2 regions of the Streptomyces sp. NPDC007971 genome follow, and region 2 is predicted to be linked to the other one. Evidence: riboswitches for the same ligand, from Rfam matches in the RefSeq annotation. Region 2 holds a riboswitch; the other holds the start of a gene.
The links. A riboswitch is a leader RNA that binds a small molecule or an ion and turns the genes downstream of it on or off. The one in region 2 is predicted to bind S-adenosylmethionine.

Region 1 (6,048 bases), on a different contig from region 2:
TCCGGCACTGGGGGGTGGTCCCGGCGCAGCTGTTCCACGGACCCGTCCGGGAGGCCCTGACCCCGGCCACCGCGCTGTTCGTGCACGGCAGCTGGGTGCATCTGCTCGGCAACATGCTCTTCCTCTTCGTCTTCGGGGTGATGACCGAGGAACGGATGGGCCGGGTGGAGTTCACCCTCTTCTACATCGGCTGCGGCTATCTCGCCCTGCTGGGCTACGCGGCCGCCAACGCCGCCTCCGAGCAGTCGCTGGTGGGCGCCTCCGGGGCGATCTCGGCGGTCCTCGGAGCGTTCCTGTACCTGTTCCCCCGCGCCCGTGTCACCAGTCTCCTCCCTTTCCTGTTCTTCCTGCCGATGCGCTTCCCCGCCTGGGTCGTGCTGCCGTTCTGGGCGTCCCTGCAGTGGCTCGCGGCGGGCCACGCGGGCGGCCAGGGGCCGGGGGTCGCGTACCTCGCGCACCTGGTGGGCTTCTGCGTCGGCTTCGGTTACGCGTGGGTGCGCTACGGAAAAGGCAGGGGCGCGAAGCGCGGCACCGGAAGGGCGGTGGTGGGAGACGGACGGGCGACTAAAGTGAGGTCCGCACCGGCTCCGGCACCCGAGGGAGAGAACCCGTCGTGATCACCGCGATCGTCCTGATCAAGACCAGCGTGGACCGGATCCCCGAGATCGCGGAGCAGATCGCTTCGCTGGATTCCGTCAGCGAGGTCTTCTCCGTCACCGGCACGTACGACCTGATCGCCATGGTCCGGGTGGGGCGCCACGACGACCTGGCCGACGTGATCCCGGGCCACATCAGCAAGATCCCCGGCGTGGAGGCCACGGACACCCACGTCGCGTTCCGGACCTACTCGCAGCACGACCTCGAGGCGGCCTTCTCGATCGGGCTGGACAACTGATCGCCTGAAGGCCGCCCGCGCATCTGCGGGGCGCGGATCGTGCGCGACTGCGGGCCGTCTGCGGCCTGTCGCGCAGTTCCCCGCGCCCGTTGAGGTCGATCAGCCGACCGCCGGTACACAGCGGCCGTCCTCGGTCCTGTACGTCCACTTCGCACCGTCGGCGACCAGTTCCCGGACAGCCGTCACGAAACGCTCGACGTGCTCGTCGGGCGTTCCCGCTCCGAAGCTCACCCGGATCGCGTTCAGGGACTTCTCACCCGGCGCCGCCTCCGGCGCCCCGCACTCGCCCTGGGCCTGGGGGTCGGAGCCCAGCAGGGTGCGCACCAGCGGGTGGGCGCAGAAGAGGCCGTCGCGGACGCCGATGCCGTACTCGGCGGAGAGGGCGGCGGCGAAGTGGGAGCTGTTCCAGCCCTTCACGACGAACGAGATGACGCCGACGCGGGGCGCCTCGTCGCCGAAGAGGGAGAGGATCCTGACCTCGGGGACCTCGGCGAGGCCCTCGCGGACCCTGGAGATCAGGTGCTGCTCACGGGCGACGAGGGTGTCGAAGCCGGCCTCCGTGAGTGCCCTGCAGGCGGAGGCGATGGAGTAGGCGCCGATGACGTTCGGGGAGCCGGCCTCGTGACGGGCGGCGCTCTCGTGCCACTCCACGGCCACCTGCCCGTCCTCGCGCCGGGCGACCTTGCGGCTCGCGCCACCGCCCGCGAGATACGGCTGGGCCGCGACCAGCCAGTCGGCGCGGCCGGCCAGGACGCCCGAGCCGAAGGGGGCGTACAGCTTGTGGCCGGAGAAGGCGACCCAGTCGACGTCCAGGTCCTGGACGGACACCGGGTGGTGCGGGGCCAGCTGGGCGGCGTCCAGGACGATCCGCGCGCCGTGCGCATGGGCGGCGGCGGCCAGTTCACGCACCGGCCACAACTCGCCGGTGACGTTGGAGGCACCGGTGACACAGACCAGCGCCGGGCCGTGGCCCCCCTCGGTGGACACAGTGCGGTCGGCCAGGGCGCGCTCCAGGGTCCGGACGGCCTGCTGCGGGGTGCGCGGGGCGTCGAGACAGGTGACACGGGCGTTCTGCCAGGGCAGCAGGGAGGCGTGGTGCTCGGTCTCGAAGACGAAGACCTGGCAGTCGGCGGGGAGGGCGCGGGCCAGGAGGTTGAGGGAGTCGGTGGTCGAGCGGGTGAAGATCACCTGGTCGTTCTCGCGGCAGTCCAGGAACTCGCCGACCGTCCTGCGGGCGTTCTCGAACAGGTCGGTGGAGAGCTGGGAGAGGTAGCCGGCGCCGCGGTGGACGCTGCCGTAGTACGGGGCGTAGGCCGCCACGTCGTCCCAGACGCGCTGGAGTGCGGGGGCGCTGGCCGCGTAGTCGAGCGCCGCGTAGGTGACTTCGCCGCCGGTCACGAGCGGGACGGTGACATCCGCGCCCAGGACGGGCAGATGGGCACAAACGGACTGGTCGGCGGCAACGGTGGAGACGGACATGGCGAACTCCCGTGAGAGGCAAGGCGGAACCACCGTGCGAGCGGATACGGCTCCAGCACGGAGGAAGGTGAAAGGGGGATGCGGAGGCGGGGCTCTACGCCCTATCGCATTCGCTTGCTCACGGAAGGCTCCCTCGACGACCAGGACCCCTGGTGTTTCTCGAGGGGTCCGCGCTTGCCGTAGACCTCGCTGCCTACGACCTGGTCCTCACCCGGGGCACCCCGCCACGGACGGAGGGTTGCCGGACAGCCGGCCGGGGCCTGTTGGCTGTCACTCATGACCTGATCAGGAAACTAGCCGAGCCGATCGCCGCCGCGCAACTTGTGTCCGGATCCCGGGACACGGGTCCCCGGAACCGCCGCGGCGGCGATGGGCCTCACCGATGCCGCTACCGGTTGCTGGCGGCGACCCAGCGCTCCAGCGTCCGCTTCGCCGAACCCGAGTCGATGGACTCGGCCGCCTCGGCCATGCCGGAGCGCAACTGCTCGGCCAGCGGCGCGTCCGTCGGCCGCAGGGCGACGAGCGCGGCCGCCGAGTTCAGCAGCACCGTGTCCCGGACGGGGCCCCGCTCCCCGTCCAGCACACGCCGCGCCACCTCCGCGTTGTACGACGCGTCGGCGCCGCGCAGGGCCTCCACGGGGACGAGGTCGATGCCGACGTCCCGCGGGTCGAAGCTCTGCTCGGTGACCTTGCCGTCCCGGACCACCCACACCCGGGAGGTGGAGGTGGTCGTCAGCTCGTCCAGGCCGTCGTCCCCGCGGAAGACCAGGGAGGAGTTGCCCCGCTCGGCGAGGACCCCGGCGACGATCGGCGCCATGCGCGGGTCGGCGACCCCGACGGCCTGGGCCCGCACCTTGGCCGGATTGGTCAGCGGCCCCAGCACGTTGAAGGTCGTGCGGATCCCGAGCTGGCCCCGCGCGGGGGCGACGTACCGCAGCGACGGGTGGAACCGCACCGCGAAGCAGATCGTGATGCCGGCCTCGTCGGCGACCTCGGCGACGCGCTGCGGGGTCAGGTCCAGATTGATCCCGAGCTTCTCCAGGACGTCGGAGGACCCGGAGGCGGAGGACGCGGCACGGTTGCCGTGCTTGACGACCTTCGCGCCGGTGCCGGCGACGACGATCGACGACATCGTGGAGATGTTCACCGTCTTGGCGCCGTCGCCGCCGGTGCCGACGATGTCCACGGCCGGCCCCGGCACCTCGATCACCCTGGCGTGCTCGTACATGGTCCGCACGAGGCCGGTGATCTCCTGCACCGTCTCGCCCTTGGACCGCAGCGCCACCATGAACCCGGCGATCTGTGCGTCGGTCGCCTCCCCGCGCATGATCAGGTCCATCGCCCAGGCCGTGTCGTCGGCGGACAGGTCCCGGCCGTCCAGCAGTCCGTTCAGCAGGGCGGGCCAGGAACGGCCCGCCGCGGTGTCGCCTCCAGCGGGGGTCACAGCGCTCATCAGCCGCTCCTGTGTGTCGTGTCAGAACCGTGTGATCCCACCCTATCCAGCGCAGGACACGACGAAGGGCCCCGTCCGGAAGCCGGACGGGGCCCTTCTGCGTGGCGTGGCGACGCGGGATCAGTGGTGGCCGTGGCCGCTCGTGATCTCCTTGTACTCCTCGACGGTGGGCTTCGGGATCTGGTTGTCCTCGCCGTAGTAGGCGCTGCTGAGCTTGGCGCGCAGCCGCTCGGACGACTTCACCTTGCGCTCCACACCGTTCTCGTCCACCGCCGGGCCGATCTCGGCCGGCTCGTACTGGTGGTGAGCCGTGAGGGTGTGCAGCTGCTCCTGGCTGAGCGACTCGTGGACCTCGATGAACTCACCGTGCGGCAGGCGCTTGATGATGCCGGTCTCACGACCGTGCAGCACCTTGTCGCGGTCGCGGCGCTGCAGGCCGAGGCAGATCCGCTTGGTGACGAGGAACGCGATGACCGGTCCGGCGAAGAAGAAGATCCGGACGAACCAGGTCACGTCGTTGATCGACAGGTGGAAGTGGGTGGCGATGAGGTCGTTGCCACCACCGACCAGGCCGATCATGTACACCGTGACCCAGGCCGCACCGAACGCGGTACGCGTCGGGGCGTTGCGCGGGCGGTCCAGGATGTGGTGCTCGCTCTTGTCGCCGGTGACCCAGGACTCGATGAACGGGTAGACCGCGATCACGCCCAGGACCAGGCCGAAGAGGACCAGCGGGATGAACACGCCCAGGACGAGCGTGTGACCCCAGAAGTTGATCTCCCAGCCCGGCATGTAGCGGACCAGACCCTCGGCGAAGCCCATGTACCAGTCGGGCTGGGCGCCGGTGGACACCTGGTCGGGACGGTAGGGACCCATGGCCCAGATCGGGTTGATCTGGGTCACCGCGGCGATGGCCGCGATCACACCGAAGACCAGGAAGAAGAAGCCGCCGGCCTTGGCCATGTACACCGGCAGCAGCGGCATGCCGACGACGTTCTTCTCGCTCTTTCCGGGACCCGCGAACTGCGTGTGCTTGTGGTAGAAGACCAGGATCAGGTGGCCCACCATCAGGCCGAGCATGATGCCCGGCAGCAGCAGGATGTGGATCGAGTAGAACCGGGCGACGAAGTCGTGACCGGGGAACTGGCCGCCGAAGAGGAAGTACGAGATGTACGTCCCGACGATCGGCATGGACAGGATCGCGCCCTCGGTGAAGCGGACACCGGTGCCGGAGAGCAGGTCGTCCGGGAGCGAGTAACCGGTGAAGCCGGTGAACATGCCGAGGACGAACAGCAGGAAGCCGAACAGCCAGTTGATCTCACGCGGCTTGCGGAACGCTCCGGTGAAGAACACGCGCATCATGTGCACGAACATGCCGGCGAGGAAGATCAGCGCGGCCCAGTGGTGGATCTGCCGGATGAGCAGACCACCGCGCACGTCGAAGGAGATGTGCAGGGTCGAGTTGAACGCCTCGGACATCAGCTGTCCCTGGAGCGGGACGTAGCTGCCGTGGTATTCCACCTCGTTCATCGACGGGTGGAAGAACAGCGTCAGGTAGACACCGGTCAGGATGATGATGAGGAAGCTGTACATGCAGACTTCGCCCAACATGAACGACCAGTGGTCGGGGAAGATCTTGCGCATGTTGGACTTGGCCAGGGAGTAGATCCCGAGCCGTCCGTCTGCCCAGTCGGCGATGCGCTCGCCGGCCGGTGCCTTCCCTCGGGAGCGGCCCGCCGCGTCGGCGGCGGATCCGTTCGTCTGGTTCTCTGCAGTACTCATCCGCGCTCCCAGAATGCAGGACCGACGGGCTCCTCGAAGTCGCCGAGCGCCTGGAGGTAACCCTCGTCGTTCACGCCGATGCGGAGCTGAGGCAGGGCGTGACCGGCGGGGCCGAAGATCACTCGGGCACCGTCGGAGAGGTCGAAGGTGGACTGGTGGCACGGGCACAGCACGTGGTGCGTCTGCTGCTCGTACAGGGAGATCGGGCAGCCCACGTGGGTGCAGATCTTCGAGAAGGCGACGATGCCCTCGTGCGACCACTCGAGCTCGCGCTTGTCCTTGATGTTGTCCGGCTGCATCCGGATGATCATCAGGGCTGCCTTGGCGATCTCGTTCTGGAAGTCCTCGTCGGTCTCCTCCAAGCCCTCGGGCTTGGCGAAGGTCAGCGAACCGACGGCGACGTCCTCGGGACGCAGCGGCTGGTTCGTGTTCACGTTGA
Region 2 (6,048 bases):
GGGGCGGCCGAGTCGGCGGGGGCGAGCGTCGGGCCGGGGTCGGCCGGGGTGTCTGGGCCTGGTGTGGGAGCCGAGCGAGTCGGGTGGGTGGGTGGGAAAGCGGGGTTCAGGGGCGGAGCCCCTGGCCGAGCCCAGGAGTGACCGCGGCCCACGCTGGATAGTGTCGCTGTATGACCCCTCTGCCGAATCCGGCGACCCAGGCCGGACGGGACGGACTCCAGGCGCTGCTCACCGAGCCGTGCACCGCAGTGATCGGCCTCGACTTCGACGGCACGCTGGCCCCGATCGTCGCCGACCCCGAGCAGGCCCGCGCCCACCCGGACGCCGTCCCCGCGCTCGCCGCCCTCGCCCCCAAGGTCGCCTCCGTCGCCGTGATCACCGGCAGGCCCGCCGCCGTCGCGGTCCGCAACGGCGGCTTCGCGGGCGTCCCCGGCCTGGAGCACCTCGTCGTCCTCGGCCACTACGGCGCCGAGCGCTGGGATGCCGCGACCGGCACGGTCACCGCACCTGAGCCGCACCCCGGGGTGGCCGCGGTCCGCGCCGAGCTGCCGGGGCTCCTGGACCGCGTCGGCGCCTGGCACGGCGCATGGATCGAGGAGAAGGGCAGGGCGATCGCCGTCCACACCCGCCGTGCGGACGACCCGCAGGCCGCCTTCGAGGCCCTGCGCGAACCTCTCGCCGACCTGGCCACCCGGCACGGCCTGATCGTCGAGCCCGGCCGGCTGGTCCTCGAACTGCGCCCGCCCGGCATGGACAAGGGCGTCGCCTTCCTCGACCACGTCCGCACCACCGGCGCCGGGTCCGTCCTCTACGCCGGCGACGACCTCGGCGACCTCCCCGCCTACGCGGCCGTGGACAAGCTCCGCTCCGACGGCACCCCCGGCCTCCTGGTCTGCAGCGGCAGCACGGAGGTCACGGAGCTGGCGGAACGCGCGGACGTGGTGACGCAGGGCCCCGAGGGAGTCGTGGCCCTGCTCCGGACCCTGGCTGCACACATGCCCTGATCACTGGGCGTTGCACCCAGTACCGGACACGGCCCCGGCACCGCGTACGCACCGCGCACGCACCGCTTACCGTGCGCGGCTCGTCGGCTCAGGGCTGGGTGTCGAGTGCCCCCAGCTGATCCAGGAACCACTGTGCGGGTGGCAGTGCGGTAGCGGCCGCGGCCAGCCTCTTCGACCGTTCGGCCCGCTCGCCCGCCGCCATGTTCAGCGCAGCGTGCAACGCATCGGCCGTGCCCCCGATGTCGTACGGGTTCACCACGATCGCGTCCTCGCCCAGCTCCTCGTACGCCCCGGCCTCCCGCGACAGCACCAGCGCGCAGCCCTCGTCCGAGACGACCGGCACTTCCTTGGCGACCAGGTTCATGCCGTCCCGGATCGGGTTGACCAGCGCCACGTCCGCGAGCCGGTACGCGGCCAGGGAGCGCGCGAAGTCGTCCTTGACGTGCAGCACGACCGGCGTCCACCCCGGCGTGCCGTAGCGCGCGTTGATCTCCTCGGCCACCCGCTGCACCTCGGCCGTGTACGCGCGGTAGACGGCGAGGTCCTGCCGGGACGGGTAGGCGAAGGCGAGGTGGACGACCCGCTCGCGCCACTCGGGGTGGTCCTCCAGCAGCTGCCGGTAGGCCAGCAGGCCCCGCACGATGTTCTTGGACAGCTCGGTGCGGTCCACCCGGACGACGGTCCGGCGCCCCTCGCCGATCTCCTCCCGCAGCGCGGCCATCCGTTCGGTCACGTCCGTGCGGTGCGCGCGCTCCCGCAGGAAGTCCGCGTCGGCGCCGAGCCCGTGCACCCCGATGCGGGTCCCGGAGGGGATGCCCGGCCCCAGGACCGCGTGACAGCAGTCGGTGAAGGCGTCCGCCCACCGCCGGGTCAGGAACGCCGCCCGGTCCGCGCCCAGGATGCCGGTCAGCAGCTCGGCCGCGATGTCGTCGGGCAGGAGGCGGAAGTAGTCCGGCGGGGCCCAGGGGGTGTGCGAGAAGTGACCGATGCGCAGGTCGGGGCGGAGCCGGCGGAGCATCCGGGGGGCGAGTGCCAGGTGGTAGTCCTGGATCAGTACCGCCGCGCCGTCCGCGGCCTCCTCGGCCAGCGCCTCGGCGAAGGCCCGGTTGTAGGCCTCGTACGACGCCCACTGCCGCCGGAACTCCGTGTCGAAGACGGGCTCCAGCGGGGTCTGGTACAGCATGTGGTGGACGAACCACAGCACCGAGTTGGCGATGCCGTTGTACGCGTCGGCGAACACCGCCGCGTCGATGTCGAGCATGCGCACCCGCTGTCCGCCGGTCTCCTCGGCCGGCAGCAGTGCGCCGTCCGCACGGTGCACCGCCGCGCGGTCGCCGTCGCCCAGCGCGGCGCACACCCATACCGCGTTGGTGTCCGGCCCGATGGCCGACAGACCCGAGACCAGTCCGCCGCCGCCCCGTTTGGCGCGCAGCGAGCCGGCTCCGTCGTCGGGGAGGATCTCGTACGAAACCGGGCCGCGGTTGGACGCGACCAGCACCTCAGCACCATGGGTGGAAGCCATACGCCTCAACCTAGCCCGGCCCCGAAACGCTCAAACGTACGGTCTGCCCCGGAAGGGGGCTGTATACAGCCGTTCTCGTGCGCCCCTCAGGCGACACGGCGGGCCGCGTACTCCGCGATCTCGGCCATCGGCGGCCGCTCCTCGGTGTCCACCGGATAGGTGCGTGGCTCGAAACCGTCCTCGCCCCGCTCGAACTGGGTGAGGGCGGGCCGCACGAGGTGGCCGCGGGCCAGCCGCAGCTGGGCCGTGCGGTAGATCGCCGCGGCCATCCGGCCCAGGGCCTGTCCGTCCTGGTGGCGGTGGAGGCGCACACCGACGTCGACCTGCGCGAGGGCGTCCAGGCCGGCCAGGTGCAGCGCGTCCACGAGCATGCCCAGCTCCACGCCGTAGCCCACCGGGAACGGCAGCTGTTCCAGCAGGGAGCGGCGGGCCGCGTACTCGCCGCCGAGCGGCTGGACGAATCCGGCCAGCTGCGGCCAGTGCATGTTCAGCAGCGGGCGGGCCATCAGCTCGGTCACCCGGCCGCCCTGCTCCGCCGTCCTGCCGGTGGCGGGCGCGTCCGGCCCGGTGCCGAGCGGGCGGTCGTACATGGCCTTGACCAGGTCGACGTCCGGCTCGGTGAGCAGCGGGCCGACTATCCCCGAGACGAAGTCGGAGGAGAACTCCCTCAGGTCGGCGTCGATGAAGCAGACGATGTCCCCGCCGGTCACCAGCAGGGAGCGCCACAGCACCTCACCCTTTCCGGGGACGGCCGGAATGCGGGGGAGGATGTCGTCGCGGTGGACGACCCGGGCGCCCGCGGCGGCGGCGACCTCGGAGGTGCGGTCGGTGGACCCGGAGTCGACGACGACGATCTCGTCGACCAGGGGGGCCTGCCGCATGAGGTCGTGGCGGATGACGGTGACGATGTCGCCGACCGTCTCCTCCTCGTTGAGCGCGGGCAGCACGACGGAGACCGACTGGCCGGTGCGCTGCTTGGCCGCCAGGATCTGATGGAGCGGGCGGTCGGTCACGGACCAGGAGCGGGTGGCCAGCCAGCGCTCGACTTCTTCCAGCACAGTCAGCGGCTCCTCACGTTGTCTCGCGGTTCGGACGACTATCTCAACTGTCCTGGCCTTCGGTTACAGTCTTGAGCAACGCCGATGACCATCGCATGTCGGAGGTCGCGCGCGTTGACAACCGAATACCGCTCATCCAGAGGGGCAGAGGGAAACGGCCCGATGAAGCCCCGGCAACCCTCCAGTCGGTTCTCGTTCTCCAGCGAGGCTCCCGGCTAGGGAAGGTGCCAAATCCGTCTCACGGCGAGATGCGTCGTGAGGAAGATGAGGAGAAAGGGCCTCGCCTCCATGGCTGTGCAGACTGTTGCAAGCACCTCCACGTCCACCGTAGACCTCGGTCCCGCCGCTGCGCTGAGCTGCCGCGAATGCGGTCACCGCGTACCGCTCGGTCCGCTGTTCGCCTGCGAGGAGTGTTTCGGCCCGCTGGAGATCGCCTACGACTTCTCCGCCTACGACACCGAAGAGCTGCGCAGGCGGATCGAGGCCGGACCGGCGAACATCTGGCGGTACGCCCCGCTGCTGCCCGTCCCTGCGGACGTGGCGGACAAGCCCAACATCAACCCGGGCTGGACCAAGCTCGTCAAGGCCGACAATCTCGCGCGTGAGCTGGGCGTCACCGGCGGTCTGTACGTCAAGGACGACTCCGGGAACCCGACGCACTCCTTCAAGGACCGGGTGGTGGCCCAGGCGCTGGAGGCCGCGCGTGCCTTCGGCTTCACCACGCTCTCCTGCTCCTCCACGGGCAACCTGGCCGGTGCCGTCGGCGCCGCGGCCGCCCGGGCCGGCTTCCGCTCCTGCGTGTTCATCCCGCACGACCTGGAGCAGGGCAAGATCGTCATGGCCGCGGTCTACGGCGGCGAACTGGTCGGCATCGAGGGCAACTACGACGACGTGAACCGGTTCTGCTCCGAGCTGATCGGCGACTCGGCCGGCGAGGGCTGGGGCTTCGTCAACGTGAACCTGCGGCCCTACTACGCGGAGGGGTCGAAGACCCTGGCGTACGAGATCTGTGAGCAGCTCGGCTGGCGGCTCCCGGACCAGATCGTGGTCCCGATCGCCTCCGGCTCCCAGCTGACGAAGATCGACAAGGGCCTGCAGGAGCTGATCAAGCTCGGCCTGGTCGAGGACCGGCCGTACAGGATCTTCGGCGCGCAGGCCGAGGGCTGCTCGCCGGTCTCCGCGGCCTTCAAGGCCGGCCACGACGTGGTCCGCCCGCAGAAGCCGAACACCATCGCCAAGTCCCTCGCCATCGGCAACCCGGCCGACGGGCCGTACGTCCTGGACATCGCGCGCCGCACGGGCGGTGCGGTCGAGGACGTGACCGACGCGCAGGTCGTGGACGCGATCAAGCTGCTGGCCCGGACCGAGGGCATCTTCGCGGAGACGGCCGGCGGCGTGACCGTGGGCGTGACGAAGAAGCTGATCGACAACGGCGTCCTGGACCCGTCGCTCACCACGGTCGTCCTCAACACCGGCGACGGCCTCAAGACCCTCGACGCGGTGGCCGGCACGGGTCTCACCGCCACCATCCGCCCGACCCTGGACTCCTTCCGAGAGGCTGGCCTCGCATGAGCGTGACCGTTCGCATCCCCACCATCCTGCGCACCTACACCGGCGGGCAGGCCGAGGTCGCCGCCCAGGGCGCGAACCTCGCCGAGGTCATCGAGGACCTGGAGAAGAACCACACCGGTATCGCCGCCCGGGTCCTGGACGACCAGGGCAAGCTCCGCCGTTTCGTCAATGTGTACGTCAATGACGACGACGTGCGCTTTGAGCAGGGCCTTCAGACGGTGACCCCGGACGGTGCGGGTGTCTCCATCATTCCGGCGGTCGCGGGAGGCTGACCGAATGACTGATCATTACCTTCGGTAACCGCTGTTACTGATTGTTCATCGAATGGCCCCCTCCGTGAGAGAAACGGAGGGGGCCATTCAGTGTGATTGAGCGCGGTACAGTTGGGGAACGCGCTCCGGATCTGCGGGTCACGGGCCCCGGATTTCACACCGCACGCCCGACAAGAAGTAGCCAAAGTAAGCGGGCATTGTGCGGCTTTTGTTCCATTTTGTACGGCCCGAGTTGCCCTGAATTCAGCCGATTTTTTGGCAGATTCCGGACCGGGCTCGTCCAGAATTCTCGTCCGATTGACCTGTTGCAGACGGCAGTTGGACAGATACATTCAGCCGCGGTCGACGCGTTCCGGCGCACGCCCCCGACCAATGGGGGGTGAGGTCTGACCCGGGTCCGCGAAGTGCGGATCTGTGCAAGGGCCAGTAATAGGGGAGTTAGGCATGGCTCAGGGCACCGTCAAGTGGTTCAACGCGGAGAAGGGGTACGGCTTCATCGCGGTCGACGGTGGTGCGGACGTCTTCGTCCACTACAGCGCCATTCAGATGGACGGCTACCGCACCCTGGAAGAGGGCCAGCGGGTGGAGTTCGAGATCTCGCAGGGCCAGAAAGGCCCGCA

Region 1: another riboswitch for S-adenosylmethionine. It lies ahead of ACFZCP_RS11375 (aminotransferase class V-fold PLP-dependent enzyme); the one in region 2 lies ahead of thrC (threonine synthase).

The regions. Positions count from the first base shown of each region.
Region 1 is NZ_JBIBJK010000005.1:5,330-11,377, reverse strand. Features, by position in the region: gene ACFZCP_RS11385 (rhomboid family intramembrane serine protease) at 1-617, shown strand, start outside; gene ACFZCP_RS11380 (Lrp/AsnC ligand binding domain-containing protein) at 614-895, shown strand; gene ACFZCP_RS11375 (aminotransferase class V-fold PLP-dependent enzyme) at 995-2,374, opposite strand; SAM riboswitch class IV at 2,540-2,656, opposite strand; gene trpD (anthranilate phosphoribosyltransferase) at 2,763-3,827, opposite strand; gene ACFZCP_RS11365 (cytochrome b N-terminal domain-containing protein) at 3,948-5,609, opposite strand; gene ACFZCP_RS11360 (Rieske 2Fe-2S domain-containing protein) at 5,606-6,048, opposite strand, start outside.
Region 2 is NZ_JBIBJK010000002.1:153,297-159,344, forward strand. Features, by position in the region: gene otsB (trehalose-phosphatase) at 171-1,004, shown strand; gene ACFZCP_RS04470 (trehalose-6-phosphate synthase) at 1,093-2,526, opposite strand; gene ACFZCP_RS04475 (glucosyl-3-phosphoglycerate synthase) at 2,613-3,584, opposite strand; SAM riboswitch class I at 3,714-3,855, shown strand; gene thrC (threonine synthase) at 3,873-5,156, shown strand; gene ACFZCP_RS04485 (MoaD/ThiS family protein) at 5,153-5,428, shown strand; gene ACFZCP_RS04490 (cold-shock protein) at 5,873-6,048, shown strand, end outside.